Regions from separate parts of the Paracoccus versutus genome, predicted to be linked through region 1. Evidence: riboswitches for the same ligand, from Rfam matches in the RefSeq annotation. Region 1 holds a riboswitch; the other holds the start of a gene.
The links. A riboswitch is a leader RNA that binds a small molecule or an ion and turns the genes downstream of it on or off. The one in region 1 is predicted to bind thiamine pyrophosphate.

Region 1 (7,000 bases):
TGACCATGCGCAAGCCTTCGCGCCGCGTGGGGGCGGCAAAAATGGACAAACCCGCCGCATCGGCTTGATTTTCCGGCCGAAGGCACCAGTTTCAACCAGACAGACATCAAGCGAGGCACGAGAGGTATGGCAGGACAAGGCCCCTGGGGCGGCGGCGGAGATGACGGCAAGGGCGGCAAGCAGCCGCCGCAAGGGGGCGGCCAGCCCCCCTGGGGCAGTCCGGGCGGCGGCAGGGACGACCGGCCGCAGGGTCCGCGCCGCGGCGACCAGATCCCCGAGATCGAGGAACTGGTGCGCAAGGGCCAGGACCGGCTGCGGGTGCTGATGGGCGGCAAGGGCGGCGGCGGTGGCAACCGCGGCGGCGGCCCGCGCCGGCCGCAGGGCCCGCAATTCCAGATGAGCCGCGGCACCTGGGGCATCGCGGCGCTGGCCGTGCTGGCGGTCTGGGCCTTTTCCAGCTTCTACACCGTCAAGCCCGAGGAACGCGCGGTCGAGCTGCTGTTCGGCAAGCCCGTGGGCACCGGCGAGCCGGGCCTGAACTTCGCGCCCTGGCCCGTCGTCACCGCCGAGGTGGTGCAGGTCTCGGGCGAGCGGACCACGGAGATCGGCACCGGCCGCGCCGGGCCGATGGATTCGGGGCTGATGCTGACCCGCGACCAGAACATCGTGGACATGGCCTATCAGGTGGTCTGGAACATCTCGGACCCCGAGAAATTCCTGTTCAACCTGGCCGATCCCGACGACACCATCCGCGCCGTCTCGGAATCCGCCATGCGCGACATCGTGGCGCGTTCGGAACTGGCGCCGATCCTGAACCGCGACCGCGGCGCCATCGCCGACGACCTGAAGCTGGCGGTGCAGAACACGCTGAACGACTACGAGGCCGGGATCAACGTGCTGCGCGTCAACCTGGACCGCGCCGACCCGCCGCGCGAGGTGATCGACAGCTTCCGCGAGGTGCAGGCCGCCCAGCAGGAACGCGACCGGCTGGAGAAAGAGGCCGACGCCTATGCCAACCGCGTGCTGGCCAGCGCCCGAGGCGAGGCCGCCGCCGTGATCGAACGCGCCGAGGCCTATCGCGCCGAGGCGGTGAACAACGCCGAGGGCGAGGCCGCGCGCTTCAACTCGGTCTATGACGAATATGTCAAGGCGCCGGAGGTCACGCGCCGCCGGATGTATCTGGAAACCATGGAGAAGGTTCTGGGCGGGGTGAACAAGGTCATCCTCGATGGCGAGGCCGGGCAGGGCGTGGTGCCCTATCTGCCGCTGGATCAGCTGCGCAGCGGGGCCTCGGGCTCCGGCAACACCAATACCGGCGGGGGGAACCAGTGATGAACCGTGCAATCTCGCTTCTGGCGCTGCCCTTCCTGGTCGTGGTGGCGGTCCTGGTCATCGCCGCGCTCTATATCGTCGACGTGCGCGAAAAGGCGCTTGTCCTGCGCTTCGGCGAGGTGGTCGAGGTGCGCGAGGAGCCGGGCCTGGGCATCAAGGTGCCCTTCCTCGACAACGTGGTGAAATATGATGCCCGCATCCTGGGCCTGCCGACCCCGCCGATGGAGGTCACGCCGCTGGACGACCGCCGCCTGGTGGTCGATGCCTTCGCGCGCTGGCAGATCACCGACGTGGTGCAGTTCCGCCGCGCGGTGGGCTCGGGCGGCATCGAATTCGCGCAGCGCCGGCTTGAGCCGATCGTGACCAATGCGATCCGGCAGGTGCTGGGCTCGGTGCCCTCGACCACGGTGCTGTCGGACGACCGCACGCCGCTGATGAACCGCATCCGCGACCTGGCCCGCGACGACGCCCGCGACCTGGGCATCCGCGTCATCGACGTGCGCCTGACCCGCACCGACCTGCCCGAGCAGAACCTGACCGCGACCTATGCCCGGATGCGCGCCGAGCGCGAGCGCGAAGCCGCCGACGAGATCGCCCGCGGTGGCGAGGCCGCGCAGCGCGTCCGCGCCGCCGCCGACCGCACCGTGGTCGAGCTGACCTCGGAAGCGCGCAAGCGGGCCGAGGTGGTGCGCGGCGAGGCGGATGCCCGCCGCAACGCCATCTATGCCGACGCTTTCGGCCGCGATCCCGAGTTCTTTGCCTTCACCCGCTCGATGACCTCCTATGAGCGGGCGCTGAAGGGCGAGAACAGCTCGCTGGTGATCCAGCCCCAGGGCGAGTTCTTCGACTACCTGCGCAATGACGGCGCGGACCGGGCCAATCCGGTGCCGGTGCCGCCGCCCGCCGCCACCGAGCCCGAGTCGGAGGAGGAGCCGCAGACCGAAGGCGCGCTGCAACCGGGCGAGACCCCGGCGCCGGCCGAAACCGACCGCACCGGCCAGCCCCTGGGCTCCAGCGCCGGGGTGACGCTGACGCCGCTGCCGGAATCGCTGGCCAGCCCGCCGCAGGAAGAGCCGGTGGTGCCGCCCGCCCCGACGCCGGCCCCGGCCGACTGATCCGCGGGACGAACAGCGCAAATGGAAAGGCGGGACGCGGCTTGCGTCCCGCCTTTTTCATGCCGGGGGCCGGCGGTCATTCCAGGCCGATGAGCTTGCTGTCCTGCCGCTGTTCCTCTTCCGACAGTTCGCGCTGCCATTCCCGCCAGATCGAGACCAGCAGCGCCATCAGCACCGGACCGACGAACAGCCCGACGATGCCCATGGTCTTGACCCCGCCGATCAACCCGAAAAAGGTCGGCAGGAAGGGCAGCTTGACCGGACCGCCGACCAGGACCGGGCGGATGGTCTTGTCCACCACGAACAGCTCGCAGGTGCCCCAGATGAACAGCGCCGCCCCGGCAAAGGGCGTGCCGCTGGCCACCAGATAGGCCGAGACCAGGGTGAAGGACAGCGGCGCGCCGCCGGGGATCAGCGCCATGAAGCCGGTGATGACGCCGAATGTCACCGGCGAGGGCACGCCGGCCAGCCAATAGGCGATGCCCAGGATCACCCCTTCGCCGATGGCGATCAGCGTCATGCCGGTCACGGTCGAGCTGATGGTGGCGGGCACCACGCGCGACAGCCGGCTCCAGCGGTCGGGCAGGATGCGGCGGCCGACCTGGTCGATCTGCGCCACGATCCTGTCGCCGTCGCGGTAAAGCACGAACAGCGTGATCAGCATGAACAGCAGCGTCAGCGCCAGATGGAAGGCCAGCGTGCCCGCCGTCACCGCACCGCGATAGATCGCGCCGATGTTCGAGCCGCTGACCAGCTGCACGATCTCGCTGATGCCGCCGGGGCGGCCGACATAGGTCTGCCAGTTCTCGTCCAGCCAGTCGCCGACCTGCGGCAGCTCGACCATCCAGCCCGGCGTCGGCGCGCCCGAGCTGTTGACCACGATCGCCCAGTTGATCCAGTCGCGCAGCTCGCGGAAGGCATAGATCAGCGCCATGGCGATGGGGATCAGCAGGAAGCAGACCAGCACCAGCACCAGCAGCGTGGCCGCGCCGGTGCGGCCCAGGTTCAGCTGGTGGGCCGCGCGCTCGCGCAGGGGCCAGCTGGCCAGCGCGATCACCATGGCCGCCAGCACCGGCACCAGGAAGCCGTGGAAGAAGTAGATCGAGGCCGCCACGATGGCCAGCAGCAGCCAGCGCGCGGCCGAGATATTGGTCAGCAGGGGCGGCCGGTGCAGGCGCAGACCGACCTGTTTCGGGCTTTGCTGCAGGGCGGCGGCGGCGGGGTTCGGCTCGGTCTTGGTCGTGGGTTTCGGCATTTCGCCTGTCGTCATGGTTCCCGGTCCTGACTGCGGGCGGCTCGCGCGCCCGCCCTGTCGCAACGAGATAACATCTGGCCCCCGGCTGCAAGACGGAATGCCGCCTCGGGCCCGGCCGCTCCCGGATTTCCCGGCTCACGATCCTGTGGGCGGCGCGTGACAGCCGCGGCCATCCGCGCTAACCTTGGCGCCACCAAGGGGAGCCCCGGCAAGGGGCTGAGAAACCGCTGGCCCGGTGCGACCTGCAACGGGCGGCGCGGTGACCCTTTGAACCTGACCCGGATCATGCCGGCGGAGGAATGGGAATGACGCACCTGCCTTTTGCCGGCCTCACCGCGAGGCCGCCGCACCGACGGTCTCGCCCCCAAGCCATGAGGGCATGATGACCGAAAGTTTCTTTGAGACCCTGCGCCGGGAATGCGCGACGGAATGGTCCGCCGCCGTCGGCCACCGCTTCGTGCGCGAAGTTTGCGACGGCAGCATCGCGGATGCGGCGATGGCGCGCTACCTGGTGCAGGACCACCGTTTCCTCGACGCCTTCCTGACGCTTCTGGGCGCCGCCATCGCCTCGGCCGACCGTTTCGAATCGCGGCTGCGCTTCGGCCGCTTCGCCGGCATGGTCTCGGGCGAGGAGAACGACTATTTCCTGCGCGCCTTTGCCACGCTTGGCGTAGGCGAGGCGGACCGCGCCGCCATTCCCGACAGCGCCCCTACCGCGGGTTTCCAGGCGCTGATGCGCGAGGCGGCCGAGACGCGCGCCTATCCCGCCGTTCTGGCGGTGCTGAACGTGGCCGAGGGGCTCTATCTCGACTGGGCCATGCGCGCGACCCAGCCGCTGCCGGCGAATTTCGTCCATGCCGAATGGATCACGCTGCACGACAATCCCTTCTTCCGCGATTTCGTCGGCTTCCTGCGCGACGAATTCGACCGGGCGGGCCCCGAGGCCGCAGAGCAGGCGCGGGACTTCTTCCGCCGCGCCGTCACGCTGGAACTGGCGTTTTTCGACAATGTTTTCGCTGCTTAGCGATCAATCCTCGATGATTTCTATCTCGGGCGGGCTGCCGGGCGGCCCGCTTTCGCGATAGTCCAGCACGATGCGCGCCAGTCCGGCCGGGGCCAGGCGCTGGGAGGTGTGGCGCATCTCGGCCAGGCTCCACCAGCGGAATTCGCGGATGGTGGCGGCTTCGGGCGCGTCCTGGATCGCCGGGGTGAAGCCGGGGGTCTCGACCAGGAAATAGTCCTCGGACTGCCGCCAGCGCTGCCGGTGCAGCGTCATGGTCACGCGGCGCCGCCAGACCAGCGGGCCCAGGGCGGGCAGGGCCAAGCCCAGCTCCTCGGCCAATTCGCGGCGCAGGGTCTGTTCCGGCGTCTCGCCCGGCTCGGTGCCGCCGCCGGGGGTGATCCACCAGTCGCCGCCGCCGTAATCGACCCGCATCAGCAGCACCCGGTCCTCGGGCGTCAGCAGAATGACCCGCACGGCCTGCCTGTCGATGATCCGCATGTTCCTTGCCCTGAAAACGCCCGGCCTGCCGGGCTAGCACATGCCCGGCCAAGGGCGGCGTGGCCTGCGGCCTCCGCGATCGGGAAAGCTCGCCCGACGCGATATGCCGGCTCCCGCCGCGCGCCTCTGCGCCCGCGAAATGGAAAAGCCCCGCCGGGGCGGGGCTTTCCATGGCATCGCGCTCAGTTGCGCTCCTTGTCCACCATCTTGCCCTTGGAGATCCAGGGCATCATGCCGCGCAGCTTCTCGCCGACCTTCTCGATCTGGTGTTCGTCGTTGATGCGGCGGGTCGCCTTGAAGAAGGGCTGGCCCACGGCGTTCTCCTGCATGAAGTCGCGCACGAACTTGCCGGTCTGGATGTCGGTCAGCACCGCCTTCATCCGCGCCTTGGTCTCTTCATAGGGCAGCACGCGCGGGCCCGAGACGTATTCGCCATATTCCGCGGTGTTCGAGATCGAATAGTTCATGTTGGCGATGCCGCCCTCGTAGATCAGGTCCACGATCAGCTTCACTTCGTGCAGGCATTCGAAATAGGCCATTTCCGGCTCGTAGCCGGCCTCGACCAGGGTTTCGAAGCCCATGCGGATCAGCTCGACCAGGCCGCCGCACAGCACCGCCTGCTCGCCGAACAGGTCGGTTTCGCATTCCTGGCGGAAGTTCGTCTCGATGATGCCCGAGCGGCCGCCGCCGATGGCCGAGCAATAGCTCAGGCCGATGTCCATGGCCTTGCCGGTGGCGTCCTGATGCACGGCGACCAGGCAGGGCACGCCGCCGCCCTTGACATATTCGCCGCGCACGGTGTGGCCGGGGCCCTTGGGCGCCATCATGATCACGTCCACGCCGGGCTTGGGCTCGATCAGGCCGAAATGCACGTTCAGCCCGTGGGCAAAGGCGATGGCCGCGCCTTCGCGCAGGTTGTCATGCACGTATTTGCGATAGGTCTCGGCCTGCAGCTCGTCGGGCATGGTGAACATGATCAGGTCGGCCCAGGCGGCGGCCTCGGCGATGCCCATGACCTTCAGCCCCTCGGCTTCGGCCTTCTTGGCCGAGGCGGAACCCTCGCGCAGGGCGACGACCAGGTTCTTGGCGCCGGAATCGCGCAGGTTCAGCGCATGGGCATGGCCTTGGCTGCCATAGCCCAGCATGGCGATCTTCTTGTCCTTGATCAGGTTCACATCGCAGTCGCGATCGTAATAGACACGCATCGGGATCTCCCTCGTTTCGATGCGAGGGTTCTAGCAGCGTTCCGATGGCAGTTCTGTGCAATCTTCGCGGATATGCTGGAGTTTTGGCGACAATCATGCCAAGAATGCCATAAAGGTGAAAAATTCATGCCCGACGCGACCGACCGCCGCATCCTGCGCCAGCTTCTGGCCGATCCCGACATCGCGAACGCCGAGCTGGCCGAGCGGGCAGGGGTCACGCCGGCCAGCCTGTGGCGCCGGCTGGAACGGCTGCGCCAGGCGGGGGTGATCTGCGCCACCGAAGCCCGCATCGACTGGCGCAGGCTTGGCTACGAGGTGCAGGTCAGCCTGCGCTTTACCCTGGACAAGACCCATCCCCGCGCCTTCGACGAGTTCATCGCCGCCGCCCGGCGCGTGCCCGAAGTGACCGAGATCCAGACCTTCCTGGGCTCGGTCGATCTGCGGCTGTCGGTGATCGCCCGCGACATGGCGCATTGGCAGCAGCTCTATCGCGAAAGCATCCTGACCCTGCCGCATGTGGCCGACAGCGATGCGCTGATGCTGGTCTCGACCATCAAGGACGTGCAGGAGCTGCCGCTGTGAGTTTTCACCC
Region 2 (7,000 bases), 1.2 Mb from region 1:
TGGGCGCCGACCTCGGGCAGGACCATCTGGCGGGCATAGCGGTTCATGCCGTCACCCGCAGCCATTCGCGGATGCGGCCCTCGGGGTCGGGGTTCAGCGTAATGTCGGTCACGGCCGAGGCCACGTCGGCGCCAGCGGCGAAAGCCTCGAGCGCGCGGTCCGGGGTCACGCCGCCGATGGCGACCAGGGGCGTCGCGCCGACCAGCCGGCGCCATTCGCGGACCCGGTCCAGCCCCTGCTGTTCCCATTTCATCTTCTTCAGGATCGTCGGCCAGACCGGACCCAGCGCGACGTAATCGGGCCTGAGCGCCAGCGCCCGGTCCAGCTCGGCATGGTCGTGGGTCGAAAGGCCCAGCCGCAGCCCCGCCTTGCGGATCGCGGGAATGTCGGCCGTGTCCAGATCCTCTTGCCCCAGGTGGATGAAGTCGCAGCCCAGGTCGATGGCGGCCTGCCAGTGGTCGTTGACGACCAGCGTGGCGCCATGTTCGCGGCAAAGCTCCTGGCACAGCGCCAGTTCGCCCAGCAGCCGGGCGGGCGGCTGGTCCTTGATGCGGATCTGCACCAGCTTCACGCCCAAGGGCAGGGCGCGGCGCAGCCAGTCGCTGTTGTCGAAGATCGGATAGAAGCGCGGCAGTTTCATCCCAGCACCGCCATTCCGAAGAGCGGGGTCGAGGGCGCGGCCATGTCCCGCGCCTCGATCGCGCCGGCGGCATGGGCCAGCTGGCCCGCCTCGATCGCCAGCGCCATGGCGCTGGCCATGGCCACCGGATCGCCGGCCTTGGCGACGGCGGTGTTCAGCAGCACGGCGTCATAGCCCAGCTCCATCGCCTGGGCGGCGTGGCTGGGCAGGCCGATGCCGGCATCGACCACCAGCGGCACGTCCGGGAAATGCGCCCGCAGGCTGCGCAAGCCGTAAGGGTTGTTCAGCCCCCGGCCCGAGCCGATGGGCGCGCCCCAGGGCATCAGCACCTGGCAGCCCGCGTCCAGCAGCCGGCCGCAGACCGACAGATCCTCTGTGCAATAGGGAAAGACCTGGAAGCCGTCGTCGGACAGGATGCGCGCCGCCTCGACCAGGGCGATCACGTCGGGGCAGAGCGTGTCGTCGTCGCGGATCACCTCCAGCTTGATCCAGGGCGTCTCGAACAGTTCGCGCGCCATCTGCGCGGTCGTCACCGCCTCGCGCACCGAATGGCAGCCGGCGGTATTGGGCAGGACCGGGATGCCCAGATCCTTGATGAGGTTGTGGAAATCCTGGCCGGCGCCGCCTTCGCGCCGCAGGCTGACGGTGGCGATGCCGGCGCGGGATGCGCGGAACGCCTGCGCCATGATCGCGGGCGAGGGGTATTGCGCCGTCCCCAGCATCAGCGGGCTTTCGACCGCGGTTCCGTAAAAGTCCGGCATCTCAGCCCCCCTGCATCGGCGCCACGACTTCCAGCGCGTCGCCATCCTTCAGCGTGGTTTCCGCCCGCGCGGCGGCGGGCAGGAAGGCGCCGTTCAGCGCCGTCGCCACCTTGGCCGCGCCCAGTCCGATCTCGGCCAGCGCGTCCTGCACGGACGGGCCGTTCAGGTCGCGCGCCTCTCCGTTAAGGGTGATCTTCATCCATGAACTCCGGTTTCCGGCCCTCGAGAAGGTAATCGGCGGCCATGCGGGCCACGGCGGGGGCCAGAAGATAGCCGTGGCGGTAAAGGCCGTTTGCGTAAAGCGTGCCGCCGCGCCGGCGCAGGCGGGGCAGGTTGTCCGGGAAGGCCGGGCGCGCATCCGAGCCAAGCTCCAGGATCTCGGCCTCGGCAAAGCCGGGATGCAGGGCATAGGCGGCCGACAGCATCTCGACCGCCGAACGGGCGGTGACGCGATACTTGCCGCCGGTCTCCAGCATGGTGGCGCCGATCATGTAGACGCCATCGCCGCGCGGCACGAGGTACAGCGGGATGCGCGGATGCAGCAGGCGGATGGTGCGGGTCAGGGTCACTTCCGGGCAGCGGATCACCAGCATCTCGCCGCGCACGCCGCGCAGGTCGGCCAGTTCGTCCTTGGCCGCCAAGCCGCGCGCGTCCACCACAAGGCCGGTGGGCGTCCCCTCGGTCTCGATCTGGATGCCGCGTTCCTCCAGCCGGTCGCGCAGCGCCAGCAGGGCGGCGCGCGGGTTCAGGTGCGCCTCGGTCGCGAAATGCAGCCCGCGCGGGAAGCGGCCGGACAGTTCCGGCTCCAGCGCCGCGATTTCGTCGCCGTTCACCGGCTGATGCGCCTCGGTCAGCCGGGCGAAACGGTCGAGTTCCGCCCGGTCGCGCGAGGGCGCCAGCACCAGCGTGCCGCGGCGGATGACCTCGGCCCCGTTCGCCTGCCACCAGTCGGCGGCCTCGACGCCCAGGCGCAGCACCACCGGCTCGGCGCTTTCGGCCTCGCAATAAGGGGCGAGCATCCCGCCCGCGCGCCAGCTGCAGGCTTGCGATCCGGGCTTGCCGGCCGGGTCGATGATGCGCGGCAGGGTGCCGCGCTGGGCCAGTTCGGTGGCGATGCAAAGCCCCATCACCCCGGCGCCAAGGATGGTGATCTGGTTCATGCCTGCCCCCAGAGCGCGTGGAAATGATGCACCGGGCCATGGCCCAGCCCGACCGACAATTCGTCGGCGCGGGCGATGGCGGCCTGCAGCCAGCCATGGGCGCGGGTCACGGCCTGCGCCACCGTCATGCCCTGCGCCAGCCCGGCCGCGATGGCCGAGGAAAGCGAACAGCCGGTGCCATGGGTGTTGGGCGTCTGCTGCCGCGGCGCGGTCAGGACCAGCGGCTCGGGACCGATCAGCAGGTCGGTGCAGCTGTCCTCGGTTGCGTGGCCGCCCTTCATCAGCACGTTGGCGGCGCCCAGAGCGCGCAGCGCCTCGCCCTGCTGGCGCATTTCCTCGGGGGTCGCGGCGGCGGCAAGGTCCAGCAGGCGCGCGGCCTCGGGCAGGTTGGGGGTCAGCACGGTCGCCAGCGGGATCAGCTGCTCGCGCAGCGCCGAGACGGCCTCGTCCGGCAAAAGCGCGTCGCCGGATTTCGCCACCATCACCGGGTCCAGCACCACCGGGACCGGGTTGTCCGCCAGCAGCGCCGTCAGCCGGCCGGCGACGACCGTGATCGCATCCACGCCGCCGACCATGCCGATCTTGACCGCGCGCACGTCCAGGTCGCCGAAGACCGCGTCGATCTGGGCGGCGATCATGGCGGGGCTGACGGGTTCGACCGCGGCGACGGTGCGGGTGTTCTGCGCGGTGATCGCGGTGATGACCGAGGCGCCATAGACGCCCAGCGCCGAAAAGCTTTTCAGATCGGCCTGGATTCCGGCGCCGCCGCCGCTGTCCGAGCCGGCGATGGTCAGCGCGATGGGATGGGGCTGCAATCCCGACATGGCCCGCCTTTCGTTTCGGCCGGGCACGCGGACGCTGGGCGGATGGGTGGCGGCCTGGGATTGCGGGCCGCGTCACTCTACCCTTCCCTACGCCGGCATGACCCGGATCAGGTTCGATGGGTCGGTGCCCGGCACCTCTCAGCCCCGTGCGGGGCTCCCCAAGTGTATGAGTCTTCCGCGCGACACTAGGCTCCGGCGCCCCGTATTGCAAGGGCCGCGCGCGGCCGGCCCCTCGCTGTCGCGGATCCGTCGGCCTTGCCGGCAGCATGGCGGGGCGCGCGGCGCGGTTTTCGGGCTTTACAGCGCCGGGATTTCCGGCCGATCTGGGCGCGGCGAAATGCGGAAGGATGCGATGAAAAGCGTGATCTTCGACCTGGGCGGGGTGCTGATCGACTGGGATCCGGCGCTGGCCTTTGCGGATGTGTTCACCAGCCGGGCCGAGGCCGAGGCCTGGATGGCCCGCATCGACTTTCCCGGCTGGAACCGGATGCAGGACGGCGGGCGCAGCTTTGCCGAGGGGCTTGCCGCCGCCCGCGCCGCCCATGGCGACGAGGCGCGCCACCTGGCCGGCTATCTGGCGGCTTTCCCCGTCACCATCGAAAAGACCGTGCCGGGCAGCTGGGCGATTGCCGAGGCGCTGCTGGCCCGCGGGGTGCCGCTTTATGCGCTGACCAACTGGTCGGCCGAGACCTGGCCCCATGCGCTGGAACTGCATTCCCGGCTGGGCGGGCTGTTCGCCGACATCCTGGTCTCAGGCCAGGTCGGCGCGCTGAAGCCCGAGCCCGCGATCTTTCGGCTGCTGATGGACCGTAACGGGCTGCGCCCCGAGGACTGCATCTTCATCGACGACAGCCCGGCCAATGTCGAGGGCGCCCGCGCGCTGGGCATCGACGCGATCCGCTTTACCAGCGCCGAGGCGCTGGGCGAGGATCTGGCGCGGCGCGGGGTGTTTTGAGGGGGCGGCTAGTCCGCTTTGCGGGACCGGAGCGGTCATTCGCAGCCTGCATGAGCAGGAGAAATCTATCAGCAAAGACCTCACGTTGGCATTTAAGAAAGCAACTCAATTAAAACACTGCTTTTAATAAGATACGATAGTCCAGCATGTGCGCCCGACCCATCCGCAACCTTTATGTGGCCAGCATTCACGCCAATCATTTTACTTCCTCGAAATCCGCCGCCGTAAGTAATGCCGGCGCCAGACTGAAGTCCTCTATCTAAAGTAAAAACAGGTGAGCCAGAATAGCCGCCCCATGAGAATCCCTCAATTGCAATGCGCCTTGCGTCGCCGCTGAGACCATGCCCGATAAAATTCTGCGATGGATCACTTGCCACCCACCCGGTTCGCATTACCGGCTGATTAGACGCTCCATGATACACTGGGAAAGCCACAATGTCGGAGATATCTACCTCGGAAAAGTCGGCGTCTGCCGCTAAGTAGCTTTCCTCAATCGGTACCACGCTGCCTGGCAACGCTCCGTCAATTCTGACATTGCTCAGATCAACCACGGCAACATCTTCCTTCTCATTTTTTGGAAACAGAATCTGTGGTGGGCTAAAGGAAAAATCAAACGGCAGCAGATTTCCGTCACAATATCCCGCAGCGACTACCTTTCTCAAAGCCCAATTTTTCTTGCGGGGGTCACTGTAGCTTGCATCGAAGACATGCCTGTTTGATACAAGATACAACTTTCCGGCGCTTGTCCTTAGGAAAAATGCCGTACCGGAAGCAGACTTCTCGTTACCGTATTCGTCAAAATACACAGAAACCCTCGTTGCGCTGTACAAGTGCTTCCGGGTCAGCGGGTGATACATATTCACGCCTCAAATGTTCTGAATGGGTTCACGATACAGATTGCTGCGTTTTCCTCGTGAGTCGCAAACAACGCTTTGAATTCCAGGAGGTTGAACGTGCGTCTAGGTAGTGCGGCTACGGTTCGGCCGTCCGCTTCGGGCTCAAACCACCGCCCCAGCCCACCTATCCCACCAGCTTCGCCACGTGGCGCAGCGCCAGCAGGTAGCCGTGGATGCCCAGGCCGGCGATCACGCCCTCGGCGCGCAGGCTGACATAGGAATGGTGCCGGAAGCTCTCGCGCTTGTGGACGTTCGAGATATGCACCTCGATCACCGGACCGTCGAAGGTGTTCAGCGCATCCAGGATCGCGACCGAGGTGTGGGTGAAGGCCGCCGGGTTGATGACGATGGCCTGGGCCGATCGCCGCGCCTCGTGGATCAGGTCGATGATCGCGCCCTCGTGGTTCGACTGGTGGAAGGCGATCTCCAGACCAAGCTCGGCCCCCAGCGCCCGGCAGTCGCGTTCCACGTCGGACAGCGTGGTGCTGCCATAGATCTCGGGCTGGCGCTGGCCCAGAAGGTTCAGGTTCGGGCCGTTCAGGACATAGACGGTGGGCATGGGCGTTCTCCGGCAGATCGGGGGCAATCTAGCCCAGTTCGGCCAGAAAGATATAGCCCGCGCCGTAGATCGTCTTGATCAGGCGCGGGTTCTTGGGATCCTCGCCCAGCTTGGTGCGCAGGCGCGAGATGCGCACGTCCATCGCCCGGTCGAAGCTTTCCCCCGCCGTGCCGCCCAGCGTTTCCAGCATCTGCGCGCGCGAGATCAGCCGGCGCGGATTGTCCAGGAACAGGCGCAAGACCTCGGCCTCGGCATGGCTGATCGGGGTCTCGGCGCCTTCGGGCGAGGTGAGCGTGTAGCGGTCGAAATCGGCCGACCAGCCGGCAAAGCGGACCTGCTGGCGGCCGGGGCCGGTCTCGCGCTGGGGCTTGCGCAGCCGGGCGCGGATGCGGGCCACGACCTCGGCCGGCTCGAAGGGCTTGATGATGTAGTCGTCGGCGCCAAGCTCCAGCCCGGTCACGCGGTCCTGCACCTGCGCCCGGCCCGAGATGATGATGATCGCCGCGCCGGATTCGCTGGCCAGCCGGTGGACCAGCGCCAGCCCGTCGCGGTCGGGCAGGCCCAGGTCGATCAGGCAGGCATCGGGCTGGATGCGGCGCAGCGCCGCCTCGAACTCGGTGGCGCGGGCGAAGCCCTGGGTGCGAAAGCCCGCGTCTTCCAGCGCCGCGGATAGCAGGCGGCGGATTTCGGGCTCGTCGTCGAGAATGGCGATCAGGGGGGCGTCAGTCATCTGTCTCTGCCATGGCCACGGCCAGTTCGGTGTCGCCAAAGGGCTTGGTCAGGACCGGGCAGTCAAGCCCCGATCTGCGCGGATCGCCCGGCGGCAGCGCCGTCATCAGCACCAGCGGCAGGCCGCGGCCCCGCAGATCCGCCCCCGAACCGTCGCCCAGTTGCAGGTCGGAGAGGATCATGGTCAGCCCGGCCAGGTCGGTCAACCCGCGCGCCTCGGCCAGCGAGCCGGCCTCGATCACCGAATGGCCCTGGGCGGTCAGCATCTCGCGGATATGGGCGCGGATGGCGTCGTCATCCTCGACCAGCAGCACCAGTTGCGGGCGGGCGGCGCGCAGCGGCAGGCGGATGGTCACCTGCGCGCCGCCGCCCTCGGCATTGCCCAGCCGCAGGGTGCCGCCCGCCAGCTTGATCTGGTCATAGACCATCGACAGGCCAAGGCCGGTGCCCTGGCTGCCCTTGGTGGTGAAGAAGGG

Region 2: another riboswitch for thiamine pyrophosphate. It lies ahead of thiD (bifunctional hydroxymethylpyrimidine kinase/phosphomethylpyrimidine kinase); the one in region 1 lies ahead of E3U25_RS13605 (TenA family protein).

The regions. Positions count from the first base shown of each region.
Region 1 is NZ_CP038197.1:516,526-523,525, forward strand. It holds gene gorA (glutathione-disulfide reductase) at 1-68, shown strand, start outside; gene hflK (FtsH protease activity modulator HflK) at 127-1,332, shown strand; gene hflC (protease modulator HflC) at 1,332-2,447, shown strand; gene E3U25_RS13600 (AI-2E family transporter) at 2,524-3,717, opposite strand; TPP riboswitch at 3,889-4,019, shown strand; gene E3U25_RS13605 (TenA family protein) at 4,085-4,726, shown strand; gene E3U25_RS13610 (NUDIX hydrolase) at 4,730-5,203, opposite strand; gene ilvC (ketol-acid reductoisomerase) at 5,386-6,408, opposite strand; gene E3U25_RS13620 (Lrp/AsnC family transcriptional regulator) at 6,535-6,990, shown strand; gene E3U25_RS13625 (Lrp/AsnC family transcriptional regulator) at 6,987-7,000, shown strand, end outside.
Region 2 is NZ_CP038197.1:1,749,181-1,756,180, reverse strand. It holds gene E3U25_RS19965 (HesA/MoeB/ThiF family protein) at 1-47, opposite strand, end outside; gene E3U25_RS19960 (thiamine phosphate synthase) at 44-640, opposite strand; gene E3U25_RS19955 (thiazole synthase) at 637-1,401, opposite strand; gene thiS (sulfur carrier protein ThiS) at 1,403-1,600, opposite strand; gene E3U25_RS19945 (FAD-dependent oxidoreductase) at 1,584-2,561, opposite strand; gene thiD (bifunctional hydroxymethylpyrimidine kinase/phosphomethylpyrimidine kinase) at 2,558-3,385, opposite strand; TPP riboswitch at 3,453-3,556, opposite strand; gene E3U25_RS19935 (HAD family hydrolase) at 3,738-4,340, shown strand; gene E3U25_RS19930 (trypsin-like serine peptidase) at 4,433-5,146, opposite strand; gene aroQ (type II 3-dehydroquinate dehydratase) at 5,361-5,795, opposite strand; gene E3U25_RS19920 (response regulator transcription factor) at 5,824-6,525, opposite strand; gene E3U25_RS19915 (PAS-domain containing protein) at 6,518-7,000, opposite strand, start outside.